Regions from separate parts of the Tepidiphilus baoligensis genome, predicted to be linked through region 1. Evidence: riboswitches for the same ligand, from Rfam matches in the RefSeq annotation. Region 1 holds a riboswitch; the other holds the start of a gene.

Evidence for each region. Region 1 has a riboswitch for S-adenosylhomocysteine ahead of metH (methionine synthase). Riboswitches for the same ligand answer to the same signal wherever they lie in the genome.
Region 2: it holds a riboswitch for S-adenosylhomocysteine, as region 1 does, so the genes downstream of both, ahcY (adenosylhomocysteinase) here and metH (methionine synthase) in region 1, are expected to answer to the same signal.

Annotation. Positions count from the first base shown of each region.
Region 1 is NZ_JAAAUB010000001.1:41,701-56,343, reverse strand. It holds gene GV368_RS00335 (efflux RND transporter permease subunit) at 1-71, shown strand, start outside; gene GV368_RS00330 (efflux transporter outer membrane subunit) at 64-1,536, shown strand; gene GV368_RS00325 (EAL domain-containing protein) at 1,632-4,724, shown strand; gene metH (methionine synthase) at 4,749-8,426, opposite strand; S-adenosyl-L-homocysteine riboswitch at 8,479-8,545, opposite strand; gene hemW (radical SAM family heme chaperone HemW) at 8,555-9,700, opposite strand; gene rdgB (RdgB/HAM1 family non-canonical purine NTP pyrophosphatase) at 9,697-10,308, opposite strand; gene rph (ribonuclease PH) at 10,305-11,018, opposite strand; gene GV368_RS00300 (PP2C family protein-serine/threonine phosphatase) at 11,022-11,942, opposite strand; gene GV368_RS00295 (serine/threonine protein kinase) at 11,942-12,832, opposite strand; gene GV368_RS00290 (YicC/YloC family endoribonuclease) at 12,895-13,746, shown strand; gene GV368_RS11680 (nucleotidyltransferase family protein) at 13,743-14,069, shown strand; gene GV368_RS00280 (HepT-like ribonuclease domain-containing protein) at 14,035-14,409, shown strand; gene gmk (guanylate kinase) at 14,406-14,643, shown strand, end outside.
Region 2 is NZ_JAAAUB010000008.1:6,965-21,607, reverse strand. It holds gene GV368_RS06625 (ABC transporter ATP-binding protein/permease) at 1-352, shown strand, start outside; gene GV368_RS06620 (glycoside hydrolase family 5 protein) at 345-1,436, opposite strand; gene GV368_RS06615 (nitroreductase family protein) at 1,685-2,281, opposite strand; gene GV368_RS06610 (NAD(P)-dependent alcohol dehydrogenase) at 2,438-3,493, shown strand; gene GV368_RS06605 (SDR family NAD(P)-dependent oxidoreductase) at 3,513-4,277, shown strand; gene GV368_RS06600 (2-hydroxyacid dehydrogenase) at 4,308-5,288, shown strand; gene GV368_RS06595 (flavodoxin family protein) at 5,316-5,807, shown strand; gene GV368_RS06590 (DUF4870 family protein) at 5,823-6,197, opposite strand; gene GV368_RS06585 (PA0069 family radical SAM protein) at 6,313-7,386, shown strand; gene cobA (uroporphyrinogen-III C-methyltransferase) at 7,542-8,288, shown strand; gene GV368_RS06575 (lysophospholipid acyltransferase family protein) at 8,465-9,340, opposite strand; gene metK (methionine adenosyltransferase) at 9,547-10,713, shown strand; gene GV368_RS06565 (calcium/sodium antiporter) at 10,964-12,055, shown strand; S-adenosyl-L-homocysteine riboswitch at 12,107-12,176, shown strand; gene ahcY (adenosylhomocysteinase) at 12,249-13,658, shown strand; gene metF (methylenetetrahydrofolate reductase [NAD(P)H]) at 13,676-14,527, shown strand; gene GV368_RS06550 (FitA-like ribbon-helix-helix domain-containing protein) at 14,621-14,643, shown strand, end outside.

The sequences.
Region 1 (14,643 bases):
TTTTCGTGGTGGTTCGCCGCATCTTTCCCCCCAAGGACGAACACCACGCCCAGGAGCCTCGTCATGCGTAAGCTGCGCTCTTCCCCCTTGGCGCTCGCCCTGCTGCTGAGCGCAACGGGCTGTTCGATGATGCCGGACTATTTCCGTCCTGAACCGCCGGTTGCCGCGCAATGGCCGGCCTCGGTCGACCCGCGCGGCGAGCGCGACATCGCCGACATGCCCTGGCAGGAATACTTTCCCGATCCGCGCATGCAAGCGCTGATTACCGCCGCCCTGGAAAACAACCGCGACCTGCGCGTGGCCGTGGCCCGCGTCGAAGAAGCCCGGGCGATGTACCGTATCCAACGAGCCGACCGTCTGCCCAACGTCTCCCTCGACGCCGCCGAGCAGGCTGCCCGTACGCCGGCAGACCTCTCGGCCCGAGGGCGATCCACGACGTCGCACCGCTACGACGTGGGTCTGGGGCTGCTCTCCTTCGAACTCGATTTCTGGGGTCGGGTCGCCAGCCTCACCGAAGCCGCGCGCCAGCAATTCCTCGCCACCGACGAAGCCCAACGCGCTTTCCGTCTCTCGCTCATCTCGGACGTGGCCAATGCCTACCTCTCGCTCAAGGAAGCCGAGGAGAGCCTGGTGCTCGCCAAGGAAACCTTGCGCACCCGCGCCGAGATGCTGACCCTGGTCGGCGAGCGACGCAACGTCGGCGTCGCCTCCGAACTCGACTACCTGCAAGCGCTCGCCTCCTACGAAACCGCGCGCGTGGCGGTGGAGCAGCTCGACCAGCAACGCGTGGCCGCGGAAAACTACCTGCGCCTGGTCGTCGGTACCGACCGCCACGACTGGCCAGAGGGACGCAGCCTGCGCGAGCAGGATCTGATCGGCAATTTCGCCGTCAACGTCCCCTCCGAAGTACTCCTGCGCCGTCCCGACGTGCGCGCCGCCGAACGGCAGCTCATCGCCGCCAACGCCAACATCGGCGCGGCGCGCGCCGCCTTTTTCCCGCGCATCACCCTCACGGGGATGTTCGGTACCGCCAGCGCGGCCTTCAGCGGGCTGTTCGACGCAGGCAGCGCCGCCTGGACTTTCCAGCCGATGCTCACCCAGCCGATTTTCGACGCCGGCCGTACCCAGGCGAACCTCGACCTCGCGCTGGTGCGCCAGAACATCGCCGTGGCGCAGTACGAGAGCACCATCCAGCAGGCCTTCCGCGAGGTGGCCGATCTGCTCTCGGCGCGCGAGCGCATCGCCCGCCAGCTCGAGGCCCAGATGGCACTCGAGCGCACCCAACTGCAACGGTTGACGCTCACCGAGGCGCGCTATCGTGAAGGCATCACGAGCTTCCTCGAAGTACTCGACGCGCAACGCGATGCCTTCTCCGCCTCGCAGGCGGTGATCTCGACCCGACGTCAGCTGCTCTCGGCCGCGGCCCAACTCTACAAGGCACTAGGCGGCAGCAGGGAATTCGAGGGAGAACCGATCGTGGCCGCCGCGAACGCTGCGGATGCCCAGGAAATGAAGCAGAGCGCAACCGGCGAGTAACCCCCTCTCCGCGTCCCGAGCGCAAGGGCGCTCGGGCACGCCGGCCCCGGCTTGTCCTCGCCTATAATGGGGAAAAGCATGAGAAAGAGGGGACGATGACCAGCCACCGCCCGAGGCCATCCCGGTATGCGCTTTGCTCGCGGCTGCGCCGCTGCGTCGTCCGATGCTCGATTCTGCCGGCGCTGTTCTTCGTACTGCGCCCCATCTGGGCACAGCAGCTGCCAGACCCTCTGCGACAGCATGCCGTGCCGGCCCTCCTCATCGCGCCCGACGATGGACGCATCCTCGATGCGAACGAAGCTGCGATCGCCTTCTACGGCTATCCCGCCGAGCGGCTGCGCGGCGGCATGACGATCCGTGAGATCAACCAACTCTCGCCCGAAGAAGTGCAGCACGAGATGGAAGACGCGCGGCGGCAGCAGCGCAATTTCTTCGTCTTTCCCCACCGCCTCGCCTCGGGACGAATCGTGGCCACCGAGGTCTATTCGAGCCCGGTGCAGATCGACGGGCGCACCTACCTCCTCTCGCTGATCCTGCCCGAGACGCGGGCAAGCCTTCTGCAGTCTGAACTGGAGCGCTACCAGAACCGGCTCGAGGAGCTCGTTGCCGAGCGCACGGAGGCGCTGCGGCGCACCGAGGCGGCGCGCCGGGAGATTCTCGGCTGGGCAGTGATCGGCCTGGGGCTGCTGCTGCTCCTGCTCGGGGCGGCCTATCTGCGGCTGCGGCGCGCCCAGCATCGGACGCGGCAGTTGGCCGAGGAGCTCGAACTCGCCCTCGAAGGAGCGGGGCTCGGCCGCATCCTGTGGGACGTGGAGCGGCGCGTCGCCACGTTCTGCCCACGGAGCCAGCGCATCCTCGGCCTGCCGGGAGAGCGCCCGATCGACGTGCCGCTCGAAGAATGGGTAGCGATGATCCACCCCGAGGATCGGGAACGGGTGCATCAGGCAGTCGTCGAACATCTCAACCGCAACCGCCCCAACGTGGATCTGCGCTACCGCATCCGCCACGCCGACGGCGGCTGGCGCTGGATCGAGACCTGGGCCCGCGCCGTCGACGGCAACGCGGAAAACCGCCGGATCCGGCGTATCGCCGGGCTGGTGCGCGACGTCACCGATGCCGTGCAGCTGGAAGAATCCCAGCGCATCGCCGCCAGCGTCTTCCACGCCCTTGCCGAGGGCGTGGTGGTCACCGATACCGATCTCATGATCCTAGAAGTCAACGATGCCCTGCTGCGCATGACCGGTTTTTCGCGCGAGGAAGTGATCGGTGTGCGCATCGCGCCGTGGCGCTCGCACCGGCACGACAAAGCCTTCTACGATGCGATGTGGGCCACGCTGCGGGCGAGTGGCAGCTGGCACGGCGAAGTGTGGAATCAGACCAAATCTGGGCAGCCGCTGCCGACGCTGCTTACCATCTCCGCCGTCTACGATGAGCAGCGCCGACCGATCCGCTACGTCGCGGCGATGCAGGACATCACCGCGCTCAAGGCACAGCAGCAGATGCTCGAGCGTCTGGCCTACCACGACGAACTCACGGGTCTGCCCAACCGCGTGCTCCTCAACGACCGCCTGGCGCAGGCACTAGCCGCCGCCCGCCGTCACGACACCGCGGTGGCCGTGGTCTATCTCGATCTCGATGGATTCAAACCGGTCAACGACCGCTGCGGCCACGAGGTCGGCGACGAGGTACTGCGGCTCACCGCCCGGCGCCTACAAGGGGCGCTGCGCGAAACCGACACGCTCGCGCGCATCGGCGGCGACGAGTTCGTCGCCGTGATCACCGACCTCCCTTCGGCCGAAGCCTGGGTGCCGATCGTCGAGCGCATGCTCACCGTCACCCGAATGCCGATCAAGTACGGTGATGAAAGCTTGCAGCTCACCACCAGCATCGGCGTCACCGTCTACCCCGAAGACGACGCCGACCCCGAAGTCCTCCTGCGTCACGCCGACCTCGCGCTCTATCAAGCCAAGCAAAGTGGCAAGAACCGCTATTGCCGCTTCGACGCCCAGCTCGATCGCGAGCAACGCGCGCGCCGCTCGCTGAGCCAGGCGGTGATCGAAGGCATCGAGCGGGAAGAACTGCGGCTCTACCTGCAACCGCGCGTGGAACTGGCGAGCGGGCGCATCGAAGGCGCGGAAGCCCTGGTGCGCTGGCGACATCCCACGCGAGGGCTGCTGGCCCCCGGCGCTTTCATCCCGGCGATCGAGAACGACGAAGCGATCGTGCGGCTCGGCGACTGGGTGCTCGAGCGGGCGTTGGCCCTGCTCACCGACTGGACGCGCCAGGGGCGGGACTGGCTCGTCTCGGTCAACGTCGCGCCGCGCCAACTGCTCGATCCCACCTTTCCCCGCCAGCTCGAGGAACGGCTCGCGCGCTACCCCGACGCCGCGCCGCAGCGGCTGGAGCTGGAGATCGTCGAATCGAGCGCGCTCGACGCCGGCCTGGGCATCGAACAGCTGATGACGCAGTGCCGGGCGCTGGGCGTGCGCCTGTCGATCGACGACTTCGGCAGCGGCTACTCTTCGCTCGCCTACCTCAAGCGCGTACCGGCCCATGCGATCAAGATCGACCAAGCCTTCGTCATCCACTTGCTCGACGAGACCGACGACTCTCGCATCGTCGAAGCGGTGCTCGAACTCGCCCGCACCTTCGACCTGCACTGCGTCGCAGAAGGGGTGGAGACGCTGGAACACGGCGAATACCTCTTGCGACTCGGCGCCGACGTCGCCCAGGGGTATGGCATCGCCCACCCCATGCCGCAGGCCGACTTCACCAACTGGGCGCTGCGCTGGCAGCACCCGTCCCAGTGGGCACGCTGGCGCGACACCCTGACCAATCCCCTGTGCCGACGACTGACCCGATTCGAGCTGAGCCACCGTCACTGGTTCGCCCGCCTCGAATACCACCTGCGCGACGGCATCGCGACACCGCCCCCCGAGCTCGATCCGCATCGCTGCGACTTCGGCCACTGGCTCGACAGCGAGGGGCGAGAAATCCTGGCCACCCGGACCGAATTCCCCGCCATCGTGAACACACACGAGGCGATGCACCGTGCGGCGCAAAAACTGGTCGCTGCGGCGAAGACCGGAGCCCCACCCCCCGAGCTGCGAGAGGAAGTCGCTACCCTTCACCGCGAACTCCTTGCCCGCCTGCAAGCGCTCGCGCTCGCCATCCCCCGGCGTGGCTAAACTACTCAGTGCCTCGGCTGACCTCTACAAAATGGGCGCGAGCCAGCGCCGCGCCGCCTCGAGCGCCATGCCGCGCCGCCGCGCCCAGTCAGCGAGTTGATCTTCCCCGATCTTGGGAATGGCGAAGTAGCGCGACTCGGGATGGCTGAAGTAGAACCCGGCCACGCTCGCGGCCGGGCGCATGGCGTAGTGCTCGGTGAGCGTCATGCCGGCGCGCGCGGGCGCATCGAGCAGCGCGAACAAGTCGCCCTTCACCGTGTGGTCGGGGCAGGCCGGATAACCCGGCGCCGGGCGGATACCGCGGTAGCGCTCGGCCACCAGATCATCGGGCGAGAGCCGCTCCTCGGGCGCGTAGCCCCAGTCTTCCCGCCGCACCCGCTCGTGCAGCCACTCGGCGCAGGCTTCCGCCAGCCGGTCGGCGAGCGCCTTCAGCAGGATGGCGTGGTAGTCGTCGTGCGCCGCCTCGTACTCGGCGAGTTTCTCCTCAATGCCAATGCCCGCGGTCACGGCAAACGCCCCGATCCAGTCCGGCACCCCCGTCTCCTTCGGGGCGATGAAATCGGCCAAGCACAGGTTTGGCTGCCCCGGCGGGCGCTCGTGCTGCTGTCGCAGGCCGTTCCACACCATGGCGAGCGCATGGCGCGATTCGTCGGTGTAGATCTCGATGTCGTCGCCCAGGCTCGCCGCCGGGAAGAGCCCCCACACCGCGCGCGCCTTCAGCCACCCTTCGCGCACGAGCACCTCCAGCAGGGCGCGCGCCTCGCCATAGACCTGGCGCGCCGTCTCGCCCACCACCGGGTCTTCCAAAATCTGCGGGAAACGCCCGGCCAGATCCCAGGTCTGGAAAAAAGGCCCCCAGTCGATGTAGGGCACGAGTCGCTCGAGCGAAACCTCCTCGGCGAACACGCCGAGCCGGCGCGGGCGCGGCGGTGCGTAGGCCGTCCAGTCGGTGCGAAACGCGTTGGCGCGTGCGGCCTCCAGCGACAGCAAGGTGTAGCCGGTCTTGGCAGCATGCCGCTCGCGGATGCGCGCGTAATCCTCCCGCACCTGAGCGAAGTAGACCTCGCGCTCGCCGGGCGAGAGCAGCGCCGAGACCACCCCCACCGCCCGCGAGGCATCCGGCACGTACACCACCGGCCCCTCGTAGTGCGGCGCGATCTTCACCGCCGTGTGGGTGCGGCTCGTCGTCGCCCCCCCGATGAGCAGAGGTACCGTAAAGCCCTGCCGCTGCATCTCGGCGGCCACGTGCGCCATCTCTTCGAGCGAAGGGGTGATGAGGCCGGAGAGCCCGATCGCATCCGCCTTCAGTTCACGCGCCGCGGCGAGGATCTTCTCGCACGGCACCATCACGCCCAGGTCGTGCACCTCGTAGCCGTTGCAGGCGAGCACCACGCCGACGATGTTCTTGCCGATGTCGTGCACGTCCCCCTTCACCGTGGCGAGCACGAGGCGCCCTTTGGTATGCCCGCCCGTCTTCGCCTTCTCCGCCTCGATGTAGGGCAGCAGGTGCGCCACCGCCAGTTTCATCACCCGGGCGGACTTCACCACCTGCGGCAGGAACATCTTGCCCGCACCGAAGAGATCTCCCACCACGTTCATGCCGGCCATGAGCGGCCCCTCGATCACCGCGAGCGGCCCCTTGCCTTCGACGGCAAAGCGCGCGCGCAGCTCCTCGGTGTCCTCGACCACGTGCTCGGTGATTCCCTTGACGAGCGCATGCTCCAGACGCTTTTCCACCGGCCAGGAGCGCCATTCCTGCACTGCTTCCGCCTTGGCCTCGCCCGTCTGCAGGGTCTGGGCGTAGGCCACCAGCTCCTCGGCTGCGCCGGAGCGGCGGTTGAGCACCACGTCTTCGACGAGCGTACGCAGCCGCGGCTCCAGCTCGTCGTAGATGCCCAGCTGCCCGGCATTGACGATGCCCATGGTGAGTCCGGCACGGATGGCGTGATAGAGAAACACGGTGTGGATGGCCGCACGGACCGTTTCGTTGCCGCGAAAGGAGAACGAGACGTTGGAGATGCCGCCGCTCGTCTTGGCGTGCGGCAGATGTCCGTGGATCCAGCGCACCGCCTCGATGAAATCGACGGCGTAGTTGTCGTGTTCGGGAATCCCCGTGGCGATGGCAAACACGTTGGGGTCGATCACGATGTCCTCGGGCGGAAACCCGTCGGCCACCAGCAGCCGATAAGCGCGCTCGGCGATCTCGATCTTGCGCGCGAAGGTGTCGGCCTGCCCGCGCTCGTCGAAGCACATCACCAGCACCGCCGCGCCATAGCGCCGCGCGAGCCGCGCCTGCGCGAGGAACGTCGCCTCCCCTTCCTTGAGCGAGATCGAATTGACGATGCCCTTGCCCTGCAGGCATTTGAGCCCCGCCTCGATCACTTCCCACTTGGAAGAATCGACCATCACCGGCACGCGGGCGATGTCCGGCTCCACCGCCACCAAGCGCAAAAAGCGCGTCATCGCCGCGACGGAATCGAGCATCGCCTCGTCCATGTTGACGTCGATCATCTGCGCACCGGATTCGACCTGCTGGCGCGCCACCGACAGCGCTTCATCGTACTTCTCTTCGAGGATGAGACGGGCGAACTTCTTCGAGCCGGTCACGTTGGTGCGCTCGCCCACGTTCACGAAGAGCGAATCCGGCCCGATCTCGAAGAGATCCAGCCCCGCGAGCCGCATCACGGGCTTGGCCGGGGGAAGGGGACGCGGCGCGCGACCTTCCACGGCCTGCGCGATCGCCGCGATGTGCGCCGGGGTCGTGCCGCAGCAGCCGCCCACCAGATTCACCCAACCCGCCTCGACCCAGGAGACGATCTCCGCGGCGAGCGCCTCGGGCGTCTCGTCGTAGCCGGTGGGCGAGAGGGGATTGGGTAGCCCTGCGTTGGGATGCGCCGAAACGAAAGTAGTGCAGATGCGCGCGAGCGTCTCCACGTGCGGACGCAGCTCGCGCGCTCCCAGAGCACAGTTGAGCCCGAAAGTGAGCGGGCGCGCGTGCGCGAGCGAAGCCCAGAAGGCTTCCGGCGTCTGCCCCGAGAGCGTGCGCCCGGCCGCATCGGTGATGGTGCCGGAGATCATCACCGGCCAGCGCCGGCCATGCTCCTCGAAGAGGCGCTCGAGGGCGAACACCGCCGCCTTGGCGTTCAAGGTATCGAACACCGTCTCGATGAGCAGCAGGTCCGCTCCGCCCTCCACCAGCGCGCGCGCCGACTCCAGATAATCGGCCGCGAGCGTGTCGAAGTCGATGGCGCGAAAGCCGGGATCGTTCACGTCGGGGCTCAACGACAGCGTCTTCGAGGTCGGACCGATGACGCCGGCCACGAACCGGGGCTTGTCCGGCGTACTGTACTCGTCGGCGAGCGTTCGGGCGAGCCGCGCGGCCTCCCGGTTGATCTCGTAGGCGAGATGCGCCAGACCGTAGTCGGCCTGCGAGGCGCGCGTGGCGTTGAAGGTGTTGGTCTCGATCACGTCCGCCCCCGCTTCCAGATAGGCGCGGTGAATCTCGCCGATCACCTCCGGGCGGGTGAGCACCAGGAGATCGTTGTCCCCCTTGAGCTCCACCGGGTGATCCTGCAGCCGCTCGCCGCGAAAATCGGCCTCGGTGAGACCATACTGCTGGATCATGGTACCCATGGCGCCATCGAGCACCAGCACGCGCTCGCGCAGCAGGCGCGTGAGTTCCTCGGTCCGGTCCGCTTGCATACCTGTTCCCTCCACAAAAAGCAAGACGCCCGTGAAGCCTGGCGGCAGCCGGGCCTCACGAGCGTCGTTGTTCTCTCCGAGCCTGGCGGCGGGACGCCGCTGCAACGCTCCTCGGAAAACCCCGTATTTTACGGCAAGAATTCCTCGAGCAGGGTGTTGAGCAAACGCCAGCCGCGTTCGGTAGGAGCGATGCGCCAGGCAAGCGGCTCGACCAGACCTTGGGCTTCGAGCCGCGCCCAGTGCGATGCGAGCGCATCCAAAGACAGACCCGTGCGCGACGCGAACCACTCCCGTGGCACCCCCGCGTGTAGCCGCAGCGCGTTCATGAGGAACTCGAAGGGCAGGGATTCGGGTACCACCCTCGATTCCTCCTGCACGAAGGGCGCGCGCGCGGCGAGGTAGCGGCGCGGATGCTTGTGCTTCATGCGTCGCACGATGCCGCCGGGCGTGCTGAGCTTGCCGTGCGCCCCCGGCCCCACGCCCAAGTAATCGCCGAAGCTCCAGTAGTTGAGGTTGTGCCGGCAGGATTCCCCTGGCAGGGCCCAAGCCGAGACCTCGTAATGGACGAAACCGGCACGCATAAGGCGATCTTCCACCGCCTCCTCGATCGCCGCCATTTCCTCGTCGGCGGGCAAAGTCGGGGGCGCAGCGGCAAAAGGGGTATTGGGCTCAATCGTGAGCTGATAGCAGGAAAGATGCGTCGCCCCGCCGGCGAGCGCCGTCTCCACGTCCGCGAGCGCCGCCGCCGGGCTCTGGCCGGGCAGGTCGATCATCAGATCGACGTTGACGCGCGCGAAGGTACGCACCGCCGCCGCGAGCGCGGCGCGCGCCTGGGCGCCGTCGTGGATGCGTCCCAGCCGACGCAAGGCGGCATCGTCGAAACTCTGCACTCCCAGCGAGAGCCGGTTCACCCCGGCCTGCGCGTAGGCCGCGAAGCGCGCCGCTTCGAAGGTGCCGGGATTCGCCTCCAGCGTGACCTCGGCGTTTGGCGCGAGCGGCAAACGCCGTCGAATCGCCGCCATGAGCCGCGCAAGCGCTTCGCCCGAGAGCAGGCTCGGCGTGCCGCCGCCAAAGAAGATCGTGTCGACCAGCCGTCCGCCGGCACGCTCGGCCTCGGCCTCGAGGTCTGCCTCCAGCGCCGCGAGGAATTCCGCCTCGGGCACCTCGCCTGCGAGCGGATGCGAATTGAAGTCGCAGTAGGGGCACTTGCGCACGCACCAGGGCACGTGCACGTAGAGCGACAGTGGCACCCGCGCCGGATCGAGCGCGCTCAAGCGCCCTCCCGCGCGAGCCGCGCCCGCAGCCGGCGCAAGGCCCGGCCGCGGTGGCTCAGGCGATTCTTCTCCTCGGGGGCGAGCTCGGCCGCGGTCTTGCCCCATTCGGGCAGATAGAAAAGGGGATCGTAGCCGAATCCGCCCTCCCCGCGCGGCGCCGTGAGGATCTCTCCCCACCAACGTCCCTCGGCCACGAGCGGCAGGGGATCGTCCGCCGTGCGCAGAAAGACCACGCAGCTATAGAAAAACGCCCGCCGCGCCGCGCCTTCCAGGTCCTGCATCGCCGCGAGCAGCGCCGCGTTGTTGCGCGCATCCGACCGGGGCTCTCCCGCGAAGCGCGCCGAGTGCACCCCGGGCGCCCCGCCGAGCGCCGGCACCGCCAGGCCCGAATCGTCGGCGATCGCCGGCAGGCCCGCAGCGGCCGCCGCGTGCCGCGCCTTGGCGAGCGCATTTTCCAGGAAGGTCGGATGCGGCTCCTCGGCCTCCGTAATGCCCAGCGCCCCTTGCGCCAGCACCTCCCAGCCGAGCGGCGCGAGCAGCGCCTCGAGCTCGGCCGCCTTCTTCGCGTTGTTGCTCGCGAGCACCACCCGCCGTTTGCCCGAACTCACGCCCGGCTCTCCCGCTGGGCGGCGAGCAGCTCGCCGATGCCTTTCTCGGCGAGCGCGAGCAGGGCTTCGAGCGCACCCCGGTCGAATGCCCCATGCTCGGCCGTGCCCTGCAGCTCGACGAAGCCGCCCGCGCCGGTCATCACCACGTTCATGTCGGTGTCGCAGGAGGAATCCTCGGCGTAATCGAGGTCGAGCAACACCTCGCCCTCCACGAGCCCCACCGACACCGCCGCCACCTGGTCGCGCACGGGCGAGGCCTCGAGCACCCCACGCGCCACCAGCGCATCGCACGCATCGGCGAGCGCCACCCAGGCCCCCGTGATCGCCGCCGTGCGCGTGCCGCCGTCGGCCTGCAGCACGTCGCAATCGAGCACGACCTGCCGCTCCCCCAGCGCCGCCAGATCCACCACCGCGCGCAGCGAGCGCCCGATCAGGCGCTGGATCTCCAGCGTGCGCCCGCCCTGTTTCCCTTTGGCCGCCTCGCGCGGCGTGCGCGTGTGCGTGGCGCGCGGCAGCATGCCGTATTCGGCCGTCACCCAGCCCTGCCCCGTCCCCTTGAGGAAAGGCGGCACGGATTCTTCCACGCTCGCGGTGCATAGCACCCGCGTGCGCCCGAAAGATACCAGCACCGAGCCTTCGGCATATTCCGTGAAGCCTCGTTCGATGCGCACCGGACGCAGTTCGTCGGCACGCCTACCATCATGCCTCATGCATCATCCCTTGAATTTCTGGATCGTCTCGTTGATCTCGCGGATCGCCCGTTCGATCTCTTCGGCGTCCATGGGTTCGGCCGAAAAAGTCGGCTGATGGGGCACGGAGAAAGCCGTGGTTACCTGATCGAGGGCCAGGGTCTCGGTCGAGACCGTATCCTCACCCGGATCGGCAGGCACGCCCTCCTCCCAACGCATGGCAATGAGCGAAACGTTGTCCGAGTTGGGCCCCGCCTCCATCTCCGCCTGCTCCACCAGTTCGGGCACCACCCGTACGAGCGGAGCGCGTGTGAGACGCTCGGCGATCTCCTCGTCGTCGAGCACGCCCCACAGGCCGTCGGAACACAGCGCGATCACGTCGCCTGGCTGCAACACCGTCCGCCGGCCGAAGTCGATGTGCGGCAAAGTCTCCCCGCCAAGCGAACAATAGAGGCGGTTGCGGCTGTCGTGCGTGCGCAACTGGGCTTCGCTCAGCACCCCCTGATCGATCAGAAGTTGCGCATGCGAATGGTCGATCGTGCGGGCGAGCACCTTGCCTCGGCGAACGTGATAGAGCCGCGAGTCGCCCACGTGCGCCCACCAGGCATACCCCCCTTCCTGCACGAGGCAGGTGACGACCGTGGCCCGAGGATTGCCGGCGATGTGATTCACCCGGGCGTATTCCAGGATCGCATAGTGCGCATTGATGATCGCCTGCGACAAAAAACTCAGAGGATCGTCGACTCGGGGCTTGGCGTGGAGCCGAAACGCCTGGATGAGGCTCTGCAGCGCGATCTGGGCCGCCACTTCGCCGGCCGCGTGCCCCCCCATCCCGTCGGAGAGCACCATGATGAGCGCCTCGCGCGAATAGGCGTAGCCCACCCGGTCCTCGTTCACCGGCCTTCCACCCACGCTCGTGGCCTGATGGATGGAGAATTTCATCATTAGGCTCCTTCGTGCAGCGAGGGCATCATCGACCGATACTCGGTGGCGGCCACGAGGAAGGGCACGTAAGCCGAGAGCACCTTCTGCACCGCATAAGCGCTCTGCGGCCGCTGCTCGGGCTCGAGCTGCATCAAGTCGACGATGAGATCGATCAACTCCGGCGTATAGCGCTCACGGTACGGGGCGAGCCGCTGCGGCAAATCGTCCTTCTCTTGCCGCGCCTCTGCGCGCGGCGGCGCCTGCCCGGTGACGCAGGTATAGAGCGTGGCGCCGAAACTGTAGAGATCGGTCCATGGTCCGATGAGCTCACGCTTGCCGCTGAGCTGCTCGGGCGGCGCGTAGCCGGGCGTAAACATCGTGCGCACCCATGCCTGGTCGGACGACAAGCTCTGACGCGCCGAACCGAAGTCGATCAATACCGGGTCGCCATTGCGGCGCAGATAGATGTTGGCCGGCTTCAGGTCGAGGTGCAACAGTTTGTGTGTATGCACCTCGCGCAGCCCCCCTTTTTTCTGCCGGACGTACTGCAAGAGGGTGCGCCCCTCCTCGTACTGCATCACCATATAGACGGTCTGGTTCGCCCGAAAGAAGTTGAGCACCCGGATCACGTTGGGGTGGTTGATGCGCGCGAGCGACCGCCCCTCCTCGAAGAAACACTTCAACCCGAAGAGAAAGGCCCGCTCACAATCGGGCAGGATCTCCGGCTCGATCTCACCCTCTTCCCGTCGCGCCAAGGTATGCGGCAAATACTCTTTGATCGCCACCGTCTTCCCCTCGCGATCGCGAGCGCGATAGACGAAGGAAAATCCCCCCTTGGCGAGCAGATCGACGATGCGGTAGCCCTCCACGAGCCACCCAACGGGCAACGGAGCGTTTTCTTGTGTCGACATGGTCTGACCGGGTATGATAAACCGCCTCGGACGAAGCGTGGAATCACTCAATGATACACAGTATGACAGGGTTTGCCAGCGCGCAAACCCAAATCGGCGCTCGGCTCCTGCGCCTCGAACTGCGCAGCGTCAACGGACGCTTCCTCGACCTCTATTTCCGCCTGCCCGAGGACTGGCGCTCCTTCGAGCCGCTGCTGCGTGAACGCCTGCAAAAGGCGCTCGCCCGCGGCAAGATCGAATGCCGGTTCGAAGTGCAAAGCGCGCCCGTGCAAGCGGCGCTCACGCTCGACGCCGTCGCCCTGCAGGCGCTCGCCCTCACCCAGACCGAAATCCACCGGCATCTGCCCGAAGCGGCCTCCCTCACGGTGGGCGAGATCCTGCGCTGGCCCGGCGTGGTGCGCGAAGCCGAGCTCGATCCCGAGGAAACGCAGCGGCGCCTGCTCGAGCTGCTCGAAGCGGCGCTCGCCGAACTCCTCGCGCACCGCGCCCGCGAGGGCGAGGCGCTCGCCGCCGCCATCCGCGAACGGGCCACGGCCATCGCCGAGCTCGTCGAACGCGCCCGCGCGCTTGCGCCCGAAGCCGTCGAGGCCCAGCGCCGCAAGCTCCTCGAAGCGCTCGAAGCGCTCGGCCAGACGCCCGATCCCCAGCGCGTGGAGCAGGAAGTCGCCCTCGTCGCCCAGCGCCTCGACGTCGCCGAAGAGCTCGACCGCCTCTCCTCCCACCTCCAGGAACTCGAACGCACGCTCACCCGCGGCGGCCCCGTCGGCAAACGGCTCGACTTCCTGCTGCAGGAATTCAACCGCGAAGCCAATACGCTCGCCGCCAAAGCCGGCAGCCTGGCGCTGTCGCGCCTCGCGCTCGAGATGAAAGTGCTCATCGAACAGATTCGCGAACAAGTGCAGAACCTCGAATGAACGAGCAGCCGCTAGCCGATTTCCCGGAAACCGAGCTCGACATCCTCTGCCGTCGTTACCACGTGCGTCGGCTCGCTTTTTTCGGTTCTGCCATTCGGGACGATTTCGGCCCTACCAGCGACATCGACGTCCTCGTCGAATTTCAACCCGGCCGCACCCCAGGCTTCGCCTTTGCACGCCTGCAACGCGAGCTCTCCCGCTTGCTCGGACGACCGGTCGATCTCCACACCCCCCGCAGCCTGAGTCGATATTTTCGGGACGAAGTGCTGCGCACCGCCCGGATCCAATATGAAGCGCCCTCCGAGTCGCCCCAAACTCGATGATACCGCCCGCATCCGCCACATGCTGGATGCGGCTCGACGCGCACTCGAGCTGGCTCGGGGCAAACCGATCGCCGACCTTCTGCCGGAAGACGAAACTGCCCTGGCCTTGGCCCGCCTCCTCGAAATCCTGGGTGAAGCCGCCCGCCAGGTCACGCCGGCCACCCGTATTCGCCACCCTGCCATCGCGTGGCGCGACATCGCCGATACGCGCAACCGCATCATCCACGAATACTTCGACGTCGATTTGGAAATCATCGCCTCCATCGTCGAACATGATCTACCCGAGCTGATTCCCGCGCTGGAGGCAGTCTTGAACGAACTGGCGGAACGCAATCCATGATCCCCCTTGGCACCCTCTACATCGTCACCGCCCCCTCGGGCGCCGGCAAAACCACCCTCGTACACGCCGTGCTCGAGCGCGAACCGGGGCTCGCCCTCTCCATTTCCTACACCACCCGCCCCCCTCGGCCGGGCGAAATCGACGGGCGCGACTACCGCTTCATCGGCCGAGAAGAATTCCTGCGCCTGCGCGATCGCGGCGAACTTCTCGAATGGGCCGAAGTCCACGGAAACT
Region 2 (14,643 bases), on a different contig from region 1:
GCTCATCGCCGCTCTCACCTATCCACGCGATCCGGCGGAAGTCGAACGCAAGGCCGTCGTCGACATCTTGCAGGCCGTGGGGGCGGATGCGCTCGTCGAGCGGCTCGACGAGCGCGACGACTGGAACCGCACTCTGACCGCGCCGGTGCAGCAGCGGCTGGCGCTTGCCCGCACCCTGCTCGAGCGGCCCGCCTGGGTGTTCTACGAAGCCCCGCCCGATGCCGTGCCCGCACCGGGTAAATTCGATCCAGTAGCGCTGCTGCGCGAGCGCCTGCCCGAAGCGACGCTGGTGATCTTCTGGCCGCATCACCAGCCCTATCCCGGCGTGCAGCGCGTCGTCGCCCTCAATTGAACCGCGCCGGCAGCCAGCCGCGCGCCACCGCCTCGCGCAGGCACCACGCCGGCGTCGTCTCGGTCTTGTAATTCCAGAAGAACCAGCCGCGATAGCGCTCGAAGGTGAGGAGCTGCGCCGCCGCGTAGCCGCGCAGCGCCACTCCCTGCTGAAAGGCGTCCAAGCCTTCGAGCGGGTGCGTCGTCGGCCCGTCGGCCCACAGCGACACCTCCTGCAGCTTGAGCCCGAGGCTCCACTCGCCGCACACCGTCGGCAGCCCCAGCTCCCGCCCGATGGCGTCGGCCTCGGCCCGCAGATCGACCACGGTCTCGCGCAAGTGTTCGTAGATGTCCGCCTCCAGATCCTCGGGCGTGAAGCACTGGTAGCGGTGCACGTCGAACCAGACGTTCTCGTACGGCGGCGCATTCATGAATCCGAGATACTCGCGCCAGTCGCGAAAACCGTCGTGGAACATCACGCCGACCGTGGGCGGACAGTGCGCCCGGATCGCCGCGTAGGCGCGCTCGTAGTAGCGCTTCAATATATCCGTAGGCACGTCCCAGCGCGGTTCGTTCAATACTTCGAAAGCGAAGAGCGCCGGCTCGGCGCGATAGCGCTCGGCCAGGCGCCCCAGGAGTTCGACCGAATGGTCGATGTATTCTGCTTTGGTGTGCCAGTCGCACACGTTAAGTATTCCGCCGTTGTCGAAGCCGTTCTGGCAGCCGGCGGCCGCGTGCAGGTCGAGCACCACTTTGAGTCCGAATTCTTCCGCCCAGCGCAGCGCCCGGTCGAGCACCTCGATGCCGCCGGTGACGAAGGGCTCGCGCCGCGTCCCATAGACCGGATGGTAGGGATAGGGCGGCCCCAGCACCCAGTGACCGAACGGGATGCGCACGGCGTTCAGCCCCCGTTCGGCGATCCAGGCGAAATCCTCCCGCGTGATCCAGCGCGCCCAGTGCGCCCGCAGCCGCGGGGTGGCCTCCTCGCCCAACGCCACGCACCAGGTCGTCTCGTCGGTAGCCTCCACCCCTTCGAAAAGGCTGGGCACCATCCACTTCTCGAGCACCAGCCACGAGCCCAGATTCACCCCCCGCAAGCGTTCCATCGCCCTCTCCCCGGCCGCATCGTGGAGTCATTATAGGCATCTGCTACGACGGTTTTCGTTTCGACGCGCTCGCCGTCCTCAAAAAGGACGAAGGGCTGCCCGACGTCGCTCCCGGCGAACCAGGCGGACCGCGGCCTGCCTGGTCGCACTTCCTCGCCCGCCCCGGCCTGCTCGACTGGGTACGCGACTTGACTGAGCACACCGGCATCACCCGGGATCATCTCGACGAGAGTTGCTCTCTGCAGGACTTACAACCTCTGTCCCCATTGCCCGGCAAAGCACGACTCGGTGAGCGGCCGACGCTCGCGCGGGGCGCGTTCCTTCTCGGCGAGTTCCCCATCGAGCACGTCCGGCTCGGCCGGATGCCCCACGGCGATGAGCGAAATCACTTTGTAGCGATCCGGCACGCCGGCCACGGCGCGGATCGCCTGGGCGTCGAATCCGGCCATGGGGTGCGACATCAATCCCAGGGCCACGGCTTGCAGGCAGAGATTCTCGGCCGCGGCGCCGCAGTCGTATTCGGCCCAGGCGTTGGGTTCGCCGTTGTAGGAAAAAAATGGGTCGGCGCACACCAGCACGAGGAGCGAGGCGCGCTTCACCCACGCCTGGTTGAATGGCCACAAGGTGGCAAAAGCCTTTTCCCATCCCTGAGGATCCTGGGTGCGGTGCCACACGACGAAACGCCAGGGCTGATCGCCATAGCACGACGGCGCCCAGCGCGCCGCCTCCAGTAACGAAAGCACCTGCTCGCGCGTCACGGCTTTGGTCTCGTCGAACGCACGACCGCTCCAACGCTCGGCGATCAGAGGATGGATCGGGACTTCGGTCACGGCGGGTTTCTTCATGTCGGTCTCCGTCGCACAAAAATCCCGCTCATCTTAGGCCCGGATCCGGCACGAAAGCAAGATCGCGCGTACTCCGAAGCCGGGATGCCACGGATGGGCTATAGTAAAGCGACGGGGTTCCAGCCCCTCCCCGTTTCATTCCAAGGAGTGTGACTCATGAGCATTCCCGCCAAAGCCTATGCCGCTTTCGACCCGCATTCCCCGCTCGTTCCCTGGGAAATCGCCCGCCGCGAGCCGGGGCCCTACGACGTACAGATCCAGATCCTCTACTGCGGCGTGTGCCACTCCGACCTGCACCAGGCGCGCAACGAGTGGAAGAACACGATCTATCCCTGCGTGCCCGGGCACGAGATCGTCGGGCGCGTGGTCGCCGTGGGCGAGAAAGTCACCCGATTCAAGGTCGGCGATCTCGCCGGCGTCGGCTGCATGGTCGACAGCTGCGGCCATTGCGACGCCTGCGCGAGCGGGGAAGAGCAATACTGCCGTGAAGGGTTCGTCGGCACCTACAACGGTCGAGGTCCCGGCAGCGAGAACACCTACGGCGGCTACTCCCAAGTCATCGTGGTGAAGGAAGCCTTCGTGCTGCACATCAAGCATCCGGAAAAAGATCTCGCCGCGGTGGCGCCGCTGCTGTGCGCCGGCATCACCACCTATTCGCCGCTGCGCCATTGGAACGTCGGCCCGGGCAAACGGGTAGGAATCGTCGGCCTGGGCGGGCTCGGGCACATGGCCGTCAAACTCGCCCACGCCATGGGCGCGCACGTGGTGCTCTTCACCACCTCGCCCGGCAAGACGGCCGACGCCAAGCGGCTCGGGGCCGACGAGGTCTGCATTTCCAAGGATCCCGAGCAAATGGCCCGCTACCGCGAGCAGCTCGACTTCATCCTCGACACCGTGGCGGCTCCGCACCGGCTCGACGACTACCTGCAGCTCTTGAAACGCGACGGTACGCTCACCCTCGTGGGCGCCCCTTCCGAGCCGCACCCTTCGCCCGGGGTCTTCAATCTGCTCTTCCGGCGCCGCAGCCTCGCCGGCTCGCTCATCGGCGGCATCCGTGAGACGCAGGAGATGCTCGATTTCTGTGCCGAACACGGCATCGTCTCGGACATTGAGCTCATCCCCATCGATTACATCAACACCGCCTACGAACGCATGCTGAAGAGCGACGTGAAATACCGTTTCGTCATCGACATCGCCGCTTCATTGAAATGAGGATGCAGGAGCCTTCACCATGAAACGACTGGAAAACCACGTCGCGCTGGTCACCGGCGGCGGGCGAGGCATCGGCAAGGCCATCGCCACCCGTCTGTATCAGGAAGGGGCGAAAGTGGCCATCTGCGGCACCACGCCCGAGGTGCTGGACGCGGCTGCGCGCGAGATCGGCCCCGACGTGCTCGCGCTCGTCTGCGACGTCTCACAGGCCGATCAGGTCGAGGCGACAGTGCGGCGCATTCGCGAACGCTTCGGCAAGGTCGACATCCTGGTCAACAACGCCGCCGTGATGCTACGCCACGTCAGTCTGGAGCGGGCCGCCCGCCCCTTCACCGAACTGGAAGAAGAAGTCTGGGACCGGGTGATGGCGGTCAACGTCAAAGGCCCGTGGCTGTGCGCCCGCGCCGTCTTCCCCGACATGCAGGCACAGCATTGGGGACGCATCATCAACATCGCCTCGGATACCGTCTTCATCGGTCGCGGCAACGGTGCGCAATACATCACCTCCAAGGCCGCCGTGATCGGGCTCACGCGTGCGCTTGCCTGTGAAGTCGGTCGCCACGGCATCACGGTCAACGCCATCTCGCCGGGCTTGACGCAAAGCGAGACGATCCGCGAACATGGGTTTGAGGCCATGGCCAAGCAGCTGGCCGAACAGTCGGCCATCCCACGACCCGAGGTTCCCGAAGATCTGGTCGGCGCCGCCGCTTGGCTCGCCTCCGACGACGCCGCCTTCGTCACCGGTCAGACGATCTGCGTCGACGGCGGATTGGTGTTGCACTGAGCAAGTATGCACCGACCCAGGAACCTTCTCATGACGACCAACAAACCCACCGTCCTCGTCACCCTAGCCCCCGCCGTGCGAGAAACCGTCGAAGGGCGGCTCGGAGAACTCGCCCGGATCGTCTTCCTCTCCGATCTCCCCGAAGCGCAACGGCGTGACGCCCTCGAGGGAGCCGAGTATCTCCTCACGCTCAATCCGCAGCGGGAATTCGGCCCATGGTGGCCGCAGCAACCGCGCTGGCGCTTCGTCCAGTTCACCACCGCCGGGGTCGATCACGTCGACTTCACCCGCATCCCCGCCGAGACGATCGTCGCCAGCAACGTCGGCGGGTTCGCCGAGCCGATGGCCGAATACGTGCTCGCCACGGCGCTCGCCCTGAGCAAGAAACTGCTCCATTACCATCGCCTGCTGCAACAAGGCGTGTTCGCCCAGTTCGGTGAGACCGGCACGCTGCGCGGCAAGACGGTGACGATCCTCGGCTTTGGCGGCATCGGCCACGCCTGCGCCACGCTGCTGGGTCTCTTCGACATGCGCCTCTTCGCCATCAACCGCAGCGGCAAGACCGACGTTCCCGTGTGGCGCTGCGGCACCCTCGCCGATCTCGAAGACGCCCTGCGGCTGGCCGACGTCGTGGTCGTCTGCCTGCCGCTCAATCGCGACACCCGGGGCCTGCTCGGGGCGCGCGAGCTCGGATGGCTCAAGGACGACGCCATTTTCATCAACGTCGCCCGCGGCGAGATCGTCGACGAAAAGGCGCTCTACGACTTTCTCCTTGCGCACCCCAAGGCGCAAGCGGCGATCGACGCCTGGTGGATCGAACCCTTCCGCCACGGGGAATTCCGCATGAATTATCCTTTCCTCGATCTTCCCAACGTGCTCGGCAGCCCGCACAATTCCGCCCGCATCCCCGGCTGGGAACGGGTGGCGCTCGAGCGTGCTTGCGACAACCTCGCCCGCGCCCTCGAGGGTGCGCCCGTGCACGGCCTCGTCGACCGTCGCGACTATCTTTGAATCGCCATGGCGCGCCCCTCGGCCCGCATGCTGATCGTCTGGCACTCGCGCACCGGCGCCGCCCGACAGATGGCCGATGCCGCCCACGAAGGCGCGCTCGAGGCGCTGCGCGAACTCGAAGCCCTCGAACGCGTGTCGGTCGTCCTACGACGGGCGGCAGAAGTCACGCTCGAAGAGGTGCTCGCCGCCCAGGGCTATCTCTTCTGCGCCCCGGAAAACCTCGCCACCCTCTCCGGCGAGATGAAAGAATTTTTCGATCGCTGCTACTACGGTGTGCTCGACCGAGTCAATGGCCGGCCCTACCTCGCCCTGGTCGCCGCCGGCAGCGACGGCACCGGCGCCGTGCGCCAGATCGAACGCATCTGTACCGGTTGGCGCCTGCGTCCGCTCGCCCCCGCCCACGTCGTGCTCACCCACGCCCAAACGCCAGAGCAAATCCTCGCTCCCAAGACGCTGCCCGAGCACGAACGCGAACGCTGCCGCACCCTCGGCGCGACGATGGCGGCGTGGTTGGTATGAACCTGCGAGAAGCGATCACCCCCCGTTCGCCGCGGCATACATGGGCTTGCCATCGCTGAGGGCGATCCAGCCTTTCACGATCCGGTAAATCACCCAGACACCAGAGATGACGAGCACGATCATGCCCACCGCCATGAAAGAAGTGGCCACGCCCACGACCAACCACAGCAGGCTGTACCAGAAGGTTCTGCGCTGCCACAGGAAGTGCGACTCGACCCAGGTGCCGCGCACATCGGGGTATTTCACGTAGTTGACGATGATTCCCACCAGATAGGTGACCCCCAGGATCAAAGAGGCCGCGTAGAGCGCATAGATGATGGTGGCCCACTTCTTCGCCTCGCGGAGCTTGGTTTCATCGCCCGCGGATGAAGTTGCCTCGATGATTTCCATGAAATATCCTTTTCGCGCAGAATCGAACAGAAGAAGAATATCATATCCGAGCACAGGAGAACGGCACTTTGCTGCCACGCAGTCGGTCAATCGAGGACCCATGGACGGATCACCCATGAAACCTCCCTTCCCTTTACGTGGGCGCGGCGTGACGATCGCACCACGGAATCGCTATGCCCGTCTCGAGCGCGAGCCTTTCGACGACGGTTGGCCACAAGAAGAAGAAACGCCCGGCGCGCCTCCGACCGAAGTGCGCTGGGAAGAAGCCCATAGCGCCCTCACGACCAACCGCTCGCCCGATCTTGGCTTCGATCGCTCGATTAACCCCTACCGTGGCTGCGAACACGGCTGTGCCTACTGCTACGCCCGGCCGATGCATGCCTGGCTGGACCTCTCGCCGGGACTGGATTTCGAGCGCATCATCATCGCCCGACGTCACCTCGCCGACCGGCTGCGCGCCGAGCTCAACCGCCCTGGCTATCGGCCTGCGCCGATCGCCCTGGGCACCGCCACCGATGCCTGGCAGCCGGTGGAACGCAAACTGGGGCTCACGCGCGCGGTGCTGGAAGTGCTCGCCGAGGCGCGCCATCCCTGGACGGTCGTCACCAAGGGCAGCGGCATCCTGCGCGACCTCGACCTGATCGCCCCCATGGCGGCTTCGGGGCTGTGTGAAGTCTATGTGACGCTGACCACGCTCGACGCCGAACTCGCCCGCCGGCTGGAACCCCGCGCGGCGAGCCCGCGGCGGCGCCTGGAAGTAATCGCGGCGCTCGCACGAGCCGGCGTGCCGGTGGGCGTGAGCCTCGCGCCCCAGATTCCTTTTCTCACCGAAGACATGGAAGCGGTGCTCGCCGCCGCGGCCGAAGCCGGGGCATGCAGCGCGTTCATGAGCATCTTGCGCCTACCGCAGGAGCTGGAGACGATTGTCGACGATTGGCTGCAGCGGCACGTACCCGAGCGGCGTGAGCGCATCCTCGCGCGCTTGCGCGAGCTGCACGGCGGCAAGCTCGATGGCCCGTTCGGCGAGCGTTTCCGCGGCCGTGGCCCCTGGGCCGACCTGCTCGCCCAGCGCTTTGCCATCGCCCGACGTCGCGCCGGCCTCGAACGATCGCTCCCGCCGCTCGTCACCCACCTCTTTCGCCCGCCGGCGAAGCGCGCCGGCGAGCCGGTGCAGCAGGCGCTCTTTTGAGCAAAGCCACTTCTCCCTTTGCACCGCGTCCGTCCGCGTCCGGACGGATGCCCCGGTTGAACACTCGGCTCTTTCGATCTTCCCGAGCGGCATGAATGGACGGACCGAACCGTGGTACAAACCGCAACCAGGAACAAACCGCAAAGGATGAGACGATGGACCGGCAACCGATCGTGCAGAAAGTCTATCTGGTGGGCGCCGGCCCTGGCGACCCGGAACTGCTCACCGTCCGGGCGCTGCGCCTGCTGCAGGCAGCCGACGTGCTCGTCTACGACAACCTGGTGAGCCCGGCCATCCTCGATTGCGTCCGCCCCGAGGCGCAGCGCGTCTTCGTCGGCAAGCGCGCCGGACGGCATACGCTGCCCCAGGAAGAGATCAATGCGCTCCTCGTCGAACTGGGGCAGGCCGGCGGAGTGGTCGTGCGGCTCAAGGGAGGCGACCCCTACATCTTCGGGCGCGGCGGCGAAGAAGCCGAAGCGCTCGCCGCAGCCGGCATCCCTTTCGCGGTCGTACCCGGCATCACGGCGGCCTGCGGCATGGCCGCGAGCCAGGGCATTCCACTCACGCACCGTGACCATGCGCAATCTTGCCTCTTCGTCACCGGTCACCTCAAAGACGGCGCCCTGCTGCTCGACTGGGAGGCGCTCGCGCGGCCACGACAGACGGTGGTCTTCTACATGGGGGTAAGCACCCTGCCCACGATCTGCCGCGAACTCGTCGCCCATGGCCTGCCGGCCGACACGCCTGCGGCCGTGGTACGCAACGCGACCCTGCCTGATGCCGAACGCCTCGTCGGCACATTGGCGAGCCTGCCCGCCCTGGCGGCCGCCGCCGAGCTTGCCCCGCCGGCGCTGCTGGTGGTGGGAGAAGTAGCGGCGCTCGCCGAACGGCTCGCACCCTGATCAGTCTTCCGCGCTGCCGTAGTCCCTCAGCCGCCCCACGTCCGACGCCTTTCTCCGGCCAGAGTCATACGACACTCCCTGCTTGGCCCGACGGTATCGACGGTTTCAAAAGGGCGAACAACGCCGCCCGCCGCAGGCGATTGGCGAGCTCCTGTGCCGCGTCCATAACACGCTCCTCAATACAGCGGCGCCGCTCCCGGCGGGCGCGTCTTGAATCGCCGATGTACCCAATAGTACTGCGCCGGCATGCGACGGATCTCGCCTTCGAGCCAACGGTTCATGCGCGCCGCGTCGGCCACCTCGTCCTCGGTGGGGAAATCCTCCCAAGGCTCGCCGAATCGCGTCACGTAGCCTTTACCATCGGGCAGCATCTCCGTGACACACGGCACCACCGCAGCGCCCGTGAGTCGTGCCAGTCGCGACAGGCCAGTGATCGTGGCCGCCGGCACCCCGAAGAACGGCACGAAGACAGACTCCTTGCGCCCGTAATCGAGATCGGGCAGATAGTAGAGCGGCCGACCGGCGCGCAAGGCGCGTACCACCGGGCGAATGCCGTCCTGGCGCGCCACTTGGAGCTGATCACCGAAACGTGAACGCCCCCAGTTGAGCCAGTGATCGGCCACGGGATCCTTTTTCTGGCGCGAATAGACATAGACCCCGTCGTACTCCATCGCCACCCGTGTCCCGCCCATATCGAGGCCGAGGAAGTGCGGCACGAGCAGAATCACTGGCCGCCCTTGGGCCCGAATCGCATCGACGCCCTCTTTGCCTTCGAGCCGCACCAAGCGGCGGATGCGCTCAGCCGGAGCGAACCAGGCGACCCCCCGCTCGAGGATGCTGCGCCCGAGCAAGCGGAAGTGCTCGCGCAACACCGCGCGGCGCTCCTCTTCCGTCCATTCGGGAAAACACAGCCGCAGGTTGACCTCGGCCACGTGCCGGCGCGAGCGCGCCAAGTGAAAGAGCAGCGCGCCGAAGCCGCGGCCAATGGCCGCCTGCAGCGACAGCGGCAGCCAATGCAGCACCCATAGCAACGCGACGAGCAAACGAGACATTTCCTCATTACCTTGGAGAAGATTTATAATTATCCTCTATCCGCCGAGTTAATCCGACAACTTGCGGGGCGGACGAGAAGGGCAGCTCGAAGAACCGTCGTGCAGTAGGTTAGTCGAGCTGTCCAAGAAATACCGCTAAAGCGTCGCCGCTCCCCCGATCCCCAGAGCCGGCACGCCGCCTCATGGGGATCAAAAGGAGCGAATCGATGGCCAAGGAATACCTCTTCACCTCCGAATCCGTCTCGGAAGGGCACCCCGACAAGGTCGCCGACCAGATCTCCGACGGCGTGCTCGACGTCATCCTCGGTGAAGACCCCCACGGGCGCGTCGCCTGCGAGACCCTCGTCTCCACCGGGCTCGTGGTCATCTCCGGCGAGATCACCACCAAGGCGCACCCCAACTACCGCGAGATCGCACAGGACGTGATCCGGCGCATCGGCTACGACGATTCCGACATCGGTTTCGACTACAAGTCCTGCGCCATCCTCACCGCCATCAACCGCCAATCGCCCGACATCGCCCAGGGTGTGGGCAAGGCCTTCGACGACCCGCTCGACCAGGGCGCCGGCGACCAGGGCCTCATGTTCGGCTATGCCTGCAACGAAACCCCCGTGCTCATGCCGCTGCCCATCTACTACGCCCACCGCCTCATGCAGCGCCAGGCCGAAGTGCGCAAGGACGGCAGGCTCCCGTGGCTGCGGCCCGATGCCAAATCCCAGGTGACGGTGCGTTACGTAGACGGCAAACCCACCCAGGTGGAAACCGTGGTCCTCTCCACCCAGCACCACCCGGACATCACCTACGACGAGATTCGCGAAGCGGTGATCGAGGAGATCATCCACCCGATCATCCCGCCGGAGCTACGCGCCCCCGACATCAAATACCTCATCAATCCCACTGGGCGCTTCGTCGTCGGCGGCCCGCACGGCGACTGCGGCCTCACCGGACGCAAGATCATCGTCGACACCTATGGCGGTGCGGCGCATCACGGCGGCGGCGCGTTCAGCGGCAAGGACCCTTCCAAGGTCGACCGCTCGGCGGCCTACGCCGCGCGCTACGTGGCGAAGAACGTCGTGGCCGCGGGTCTGGCGGATCGCTGCGAAGTGCAGATCGCCTACGCCATCGGCGTGGCTCGCCCCGTGAGCCTCATGGTCGAGACCTTCGGCACCGGCAAGATCCCCGACGAGAAGATCGAGGCCCTCGTGCGCCGACACTTCGACCTGCGCCCGCGCGCCATCATCGAGATGCTGGACCTGCTGCGCCCCATCTATTCCAAGACCGCCGTTTATGGTCACTTCGGCCGCGAGGAGCCCGAGTTCACCTGGGAAATGCTCGACAAAGCCGAAGCGCTGCGCGCCGACGCCGGTCTGTGACCTTTCACGGACGCCCCATGCGGGCGCCGCGGATCATCGCCGCAAGCGGCTGCAGGCAACGCGCCTAGCGTAAGGATGCCTCCCCCATCCGAGGCGATGGGCAAGCATCCGAGCACGGAAACACGTCGCCAGGCAGCCGCGCAGGAGATTGTTCGCAGCCCGCACGAGGTGCGTCCGCAAAGTTTTTCGAACCCATCATCAGGTTTTCCCGGTGCCATACGGGAGATTTGCCAGGATACAATCCGCCTCCATGTCCTCAGACGCTTCCCTCCTGCTCGACTTCGTCCTGCTCTTCGCCGGACTCGCGTTGCTCACCTTGGGTGCAGAATGGCTCGTGCGCGGCGGCGCGCGCCTCGCAACCCGATTCGGCATCTCCCCCCTGGTCGTGGGGCTCACCATCGTCGCCTTCGGCACCAGTGCCCCGGAACTCGCCGTTTCGGTCGGTGCAGGCTTGCGCGGGGCGCCCGATCTTGCGCTCGGCAATGTGGTCGGCTCCAACATCGCCAACATCCTGCTGATCCTCGGCGTCACCGCGATCATCGGGCATATCCAGGTTCACTCTCAACTGTTGCGGCAAGAAATCCCCGTGCTGCTCGGTGCCGTCGCCCTGTTCTGCACCACCTCCTTCGACGGCATCCTCAGCCGCCTCGATGGCCTGATCCTCTTTTCCTCGATGATCGCCTATACGGTCTTTCTACTGCGCCAAGCGCGCACCCTCCCGCCCCAGGAAGAAGCAGGGCTTGCCACCGACATTCCGCGAAGCCGCTGGGACGAACACGCAGGTGTGCAGATGGCGCTGGTGCTCGTCGGCCTGGGGCTCCTCATCTACGGGGCCGACCTGGCCGTGGGGGCCGCCTCCGGCATCGCCCGCAGCTTTGGCGTGAGCGAGCTGGTGATCGGCCTCACGGTCGTGGCGGTAGGCACGTCGCTCCCCGAGATCGCCACCTCCGTCGTCGCTGCCCTTCGCGGCCATCGCGATATGGCCGTCGGAAACGTGATCGGCTCCTGCACGTTCAACCTGCTCTCGGTGCTCGGCGCTACCGCCCTGGTCGCGCCGCACGGAATCCTGGTGAGCGAGACGATACGTCACGTCGACTCCTGGGTCATGCTGGGCACCACGGTGGTGCTGCTACCCATCATCGTCTCCGGCGCCGGCATTCGCCGCAGCGACGGGGCCTTGTTGCTCGCCTTCTACCTCGCCTACCTCGTCCATCTGGGGTTGGACGCGAGCGCCCACCCCTGGCGCGAAGGCTACGTCCAGCTCATGCTCTCCTTCGTCCTGCCGCTCGCCATGGTCTATCTCATGGTGCGTTACGTGCAATCCATCGAGCGCCGCCAATAGCAGGCTGTTCGAGGCCCCTAAGCGACTGCGCGACCCTTTGCTATAATCCCCGCAACCGAGGAGCGCTGCAACCCGTCCCCGCGGGCCAGGCTCGGTTCAGATTCAACGGCGCTCACCCGTCTTCTCCGGCCGGACGGAAGACGCAGGTGAGCTGCGCATCCGCTCGGCCTCGTTCCCGAATAGGAGCATTTCGATGAACCAGGCCGTATCTACCCCCGATCACGTCGTCGCCGATCTCTCCCTTGCCGAATGGGGCCGCAAGGAAATCCGCATCGCCGAGAGCGAGATGCCCGCCCTCATGGCGCTGCGCCGCGAATACGCCGAGCAAAAGCCGCTCACGGGCGCCCGCATCGCCGGCAGCCTGCACATGACCATCCAAACCGCCGTGCTCATCGAAACGCTGGTGGCGCTGGGCGCTCAGGTGCGCTGGGCCTCGTGCAACATCTTCTCCACCCAGGATCACGCCGCCGCGGCGATCGCCGCCGAGGGCATCCCCGTCTTCGCCAAGAAAGGCGAGACGCTCGAAGAATACTGGGACTACACCCACCGCATCTTCGAGTGGCCCGACGGCGGCCATGCCAACATGATCCTCGACGACGGCGGTGACGCCACCCTCCTCCTGCACTTGGGCGCCAAGGCCGAGCGCGACCCGAGCGTGCTCGATCGTCCCACGAGCCTCGAAGAAAAAGTGCTCTTCGCCCGCGTGCGCGCGCAGCTCGAGCGCGACCCTTCCTGGTACTCGCGGCGCATCGCGGCGATCCGCGGCGTCACCGAAGAGACCACTACCGGCGTGCATCGCCTCTACCAGATGCAGGAGCGCGGCGAGCTGCGCTTCCCCGCGATCAACGTCAACGACTCGGTCACCAAGTCCAAGTTCGACAACCTCTACGGCTGCCGCGAATCGCTCGTCGACGGCATCAAGCGCGCCACCGACGTGATGATCGCCGGCAAGATCGCCGTCGTTTGCGGCTACGGTGACGTGGGCAAGGGCTCGGCCCAGGCCCTGCGGGCGCTGCGCGCCGAAGTCTGGGTCACCGAGATCGACCCCATCTGCGCCCTGCAAGCGGCGATGGAAGGCTACCGCGTGGTGACCATGGAAGAAGCCTGTGACAAGGCCGACATCTTCGTCACAGCCACCGGCAACTACCACGTCATCACCCACGAGCACATGCGCCGCATGAAAGACCAGGCGATCGTGTGCAACATCGGCCACTTCGACAACGAGATCGACGTTGATTCGCTGCGCCAATACCGCTGGGAAAACATCAAGCCCCAGGTCGACCACGTCATCTTCCCCGATGGCAAGCGCATCATCCTGCTCGCCGAAGGACGTCTGGTGAACCTCGGCTGCGCCACGGGGCATCCGAGCTTCGTGATGAGCTCCTCCTTCGCCAACCAGGTGCTGGCGCAGATCGAACTCTACACACACCCCGAGCGCTACCCCGTGGGCGTCTATCGCCTGCCCAAACAGCTCGACGAGAAAGTCGCCCGGCTGCAATTGACGCGCCTCAACGTCCAGCTCACCCGGCTCACCCCCGAGCAGGCGGCCTACATCGGCGTGCCCGTCGACGGGCCTTACAAGCCTGAACATTACCGCTACTGAGCGTGAGGAAGCGACCGATGCCGCCGCTCGAAATCTCCGTCGAATTCTTCCCGCCGCAGACGGCGGAGGGCGAAGCCAAGCTCGAGGAGGCGCGCCGGCGCCTCACGCAACGCCTGCGCCCGGCCTACTATTCCGTCACCTACGGCGCCGGTGGTTCCACCCGCGAGCGCACCTTCGCCGTGGTCGAGCGGCTGCACCGCGCCGGGCTCGACGTCGCTCCCCACCTCTCCTGCATCGGCGCCACTCGCGCCCAGATCCGCGAGATCCTGCGGCAGTACCAAGCGCTCGGCGTGCGCCGCCTCGTGGCGCTTCGGGGTGATCTCCCCTCCGGCGTGCGCGACCCCGGCGAGCTGCGCTACGCGAACGAACTCGTCGAGTTCATCCGCACCGAGACGGGCGATCACTTCTGGATCGCAGTCGCGGCCTATCCCGAATACCACCCGCAGGCGGCGAGCGCCACGGCCGATCTCGACGCCTTCGCCCGCAAAATGCACGCTGGCGCCGACTGCGCCCTCACACAGTACTTCTACAACCCCGACGCCTACGCCCACTTCGTCGAGGAATCCCGGCGCCGCGGCGTCACTGCCCCCATCGTGCCCGGCATCATGCCGATCACCAGTTTCGCGCGGCTCGCCCGCTTCTCGGATGCCTGCGGCGCCGAGATCCCGCGCTGGATCCGCAAGAAGATGGAAGCCTACGGCGACGATGCCGAATCGATCCGCGCTTTCGGCCTGGAAGTACTCGTTCGCCTGTGCGAGCGCCTGCTCCAACTCGGCGCCCCGGGCCTGCATTTCTACACCATGAATCAAGCGGAGCCGACGCTCGCGATCGCCGAGGCGCTGGGATTGACCCCGTGCGCGGCAAGCTGATCGCTGCTGCGCAGAGCCCCTTCTGCGAACCTTCTTGCCGTCTGGACGGTCGATGCTTACACTGAAAGCATGATGCATGTACCGGAGCCTTCCATGTCCAGCTTGACGATCTCCCA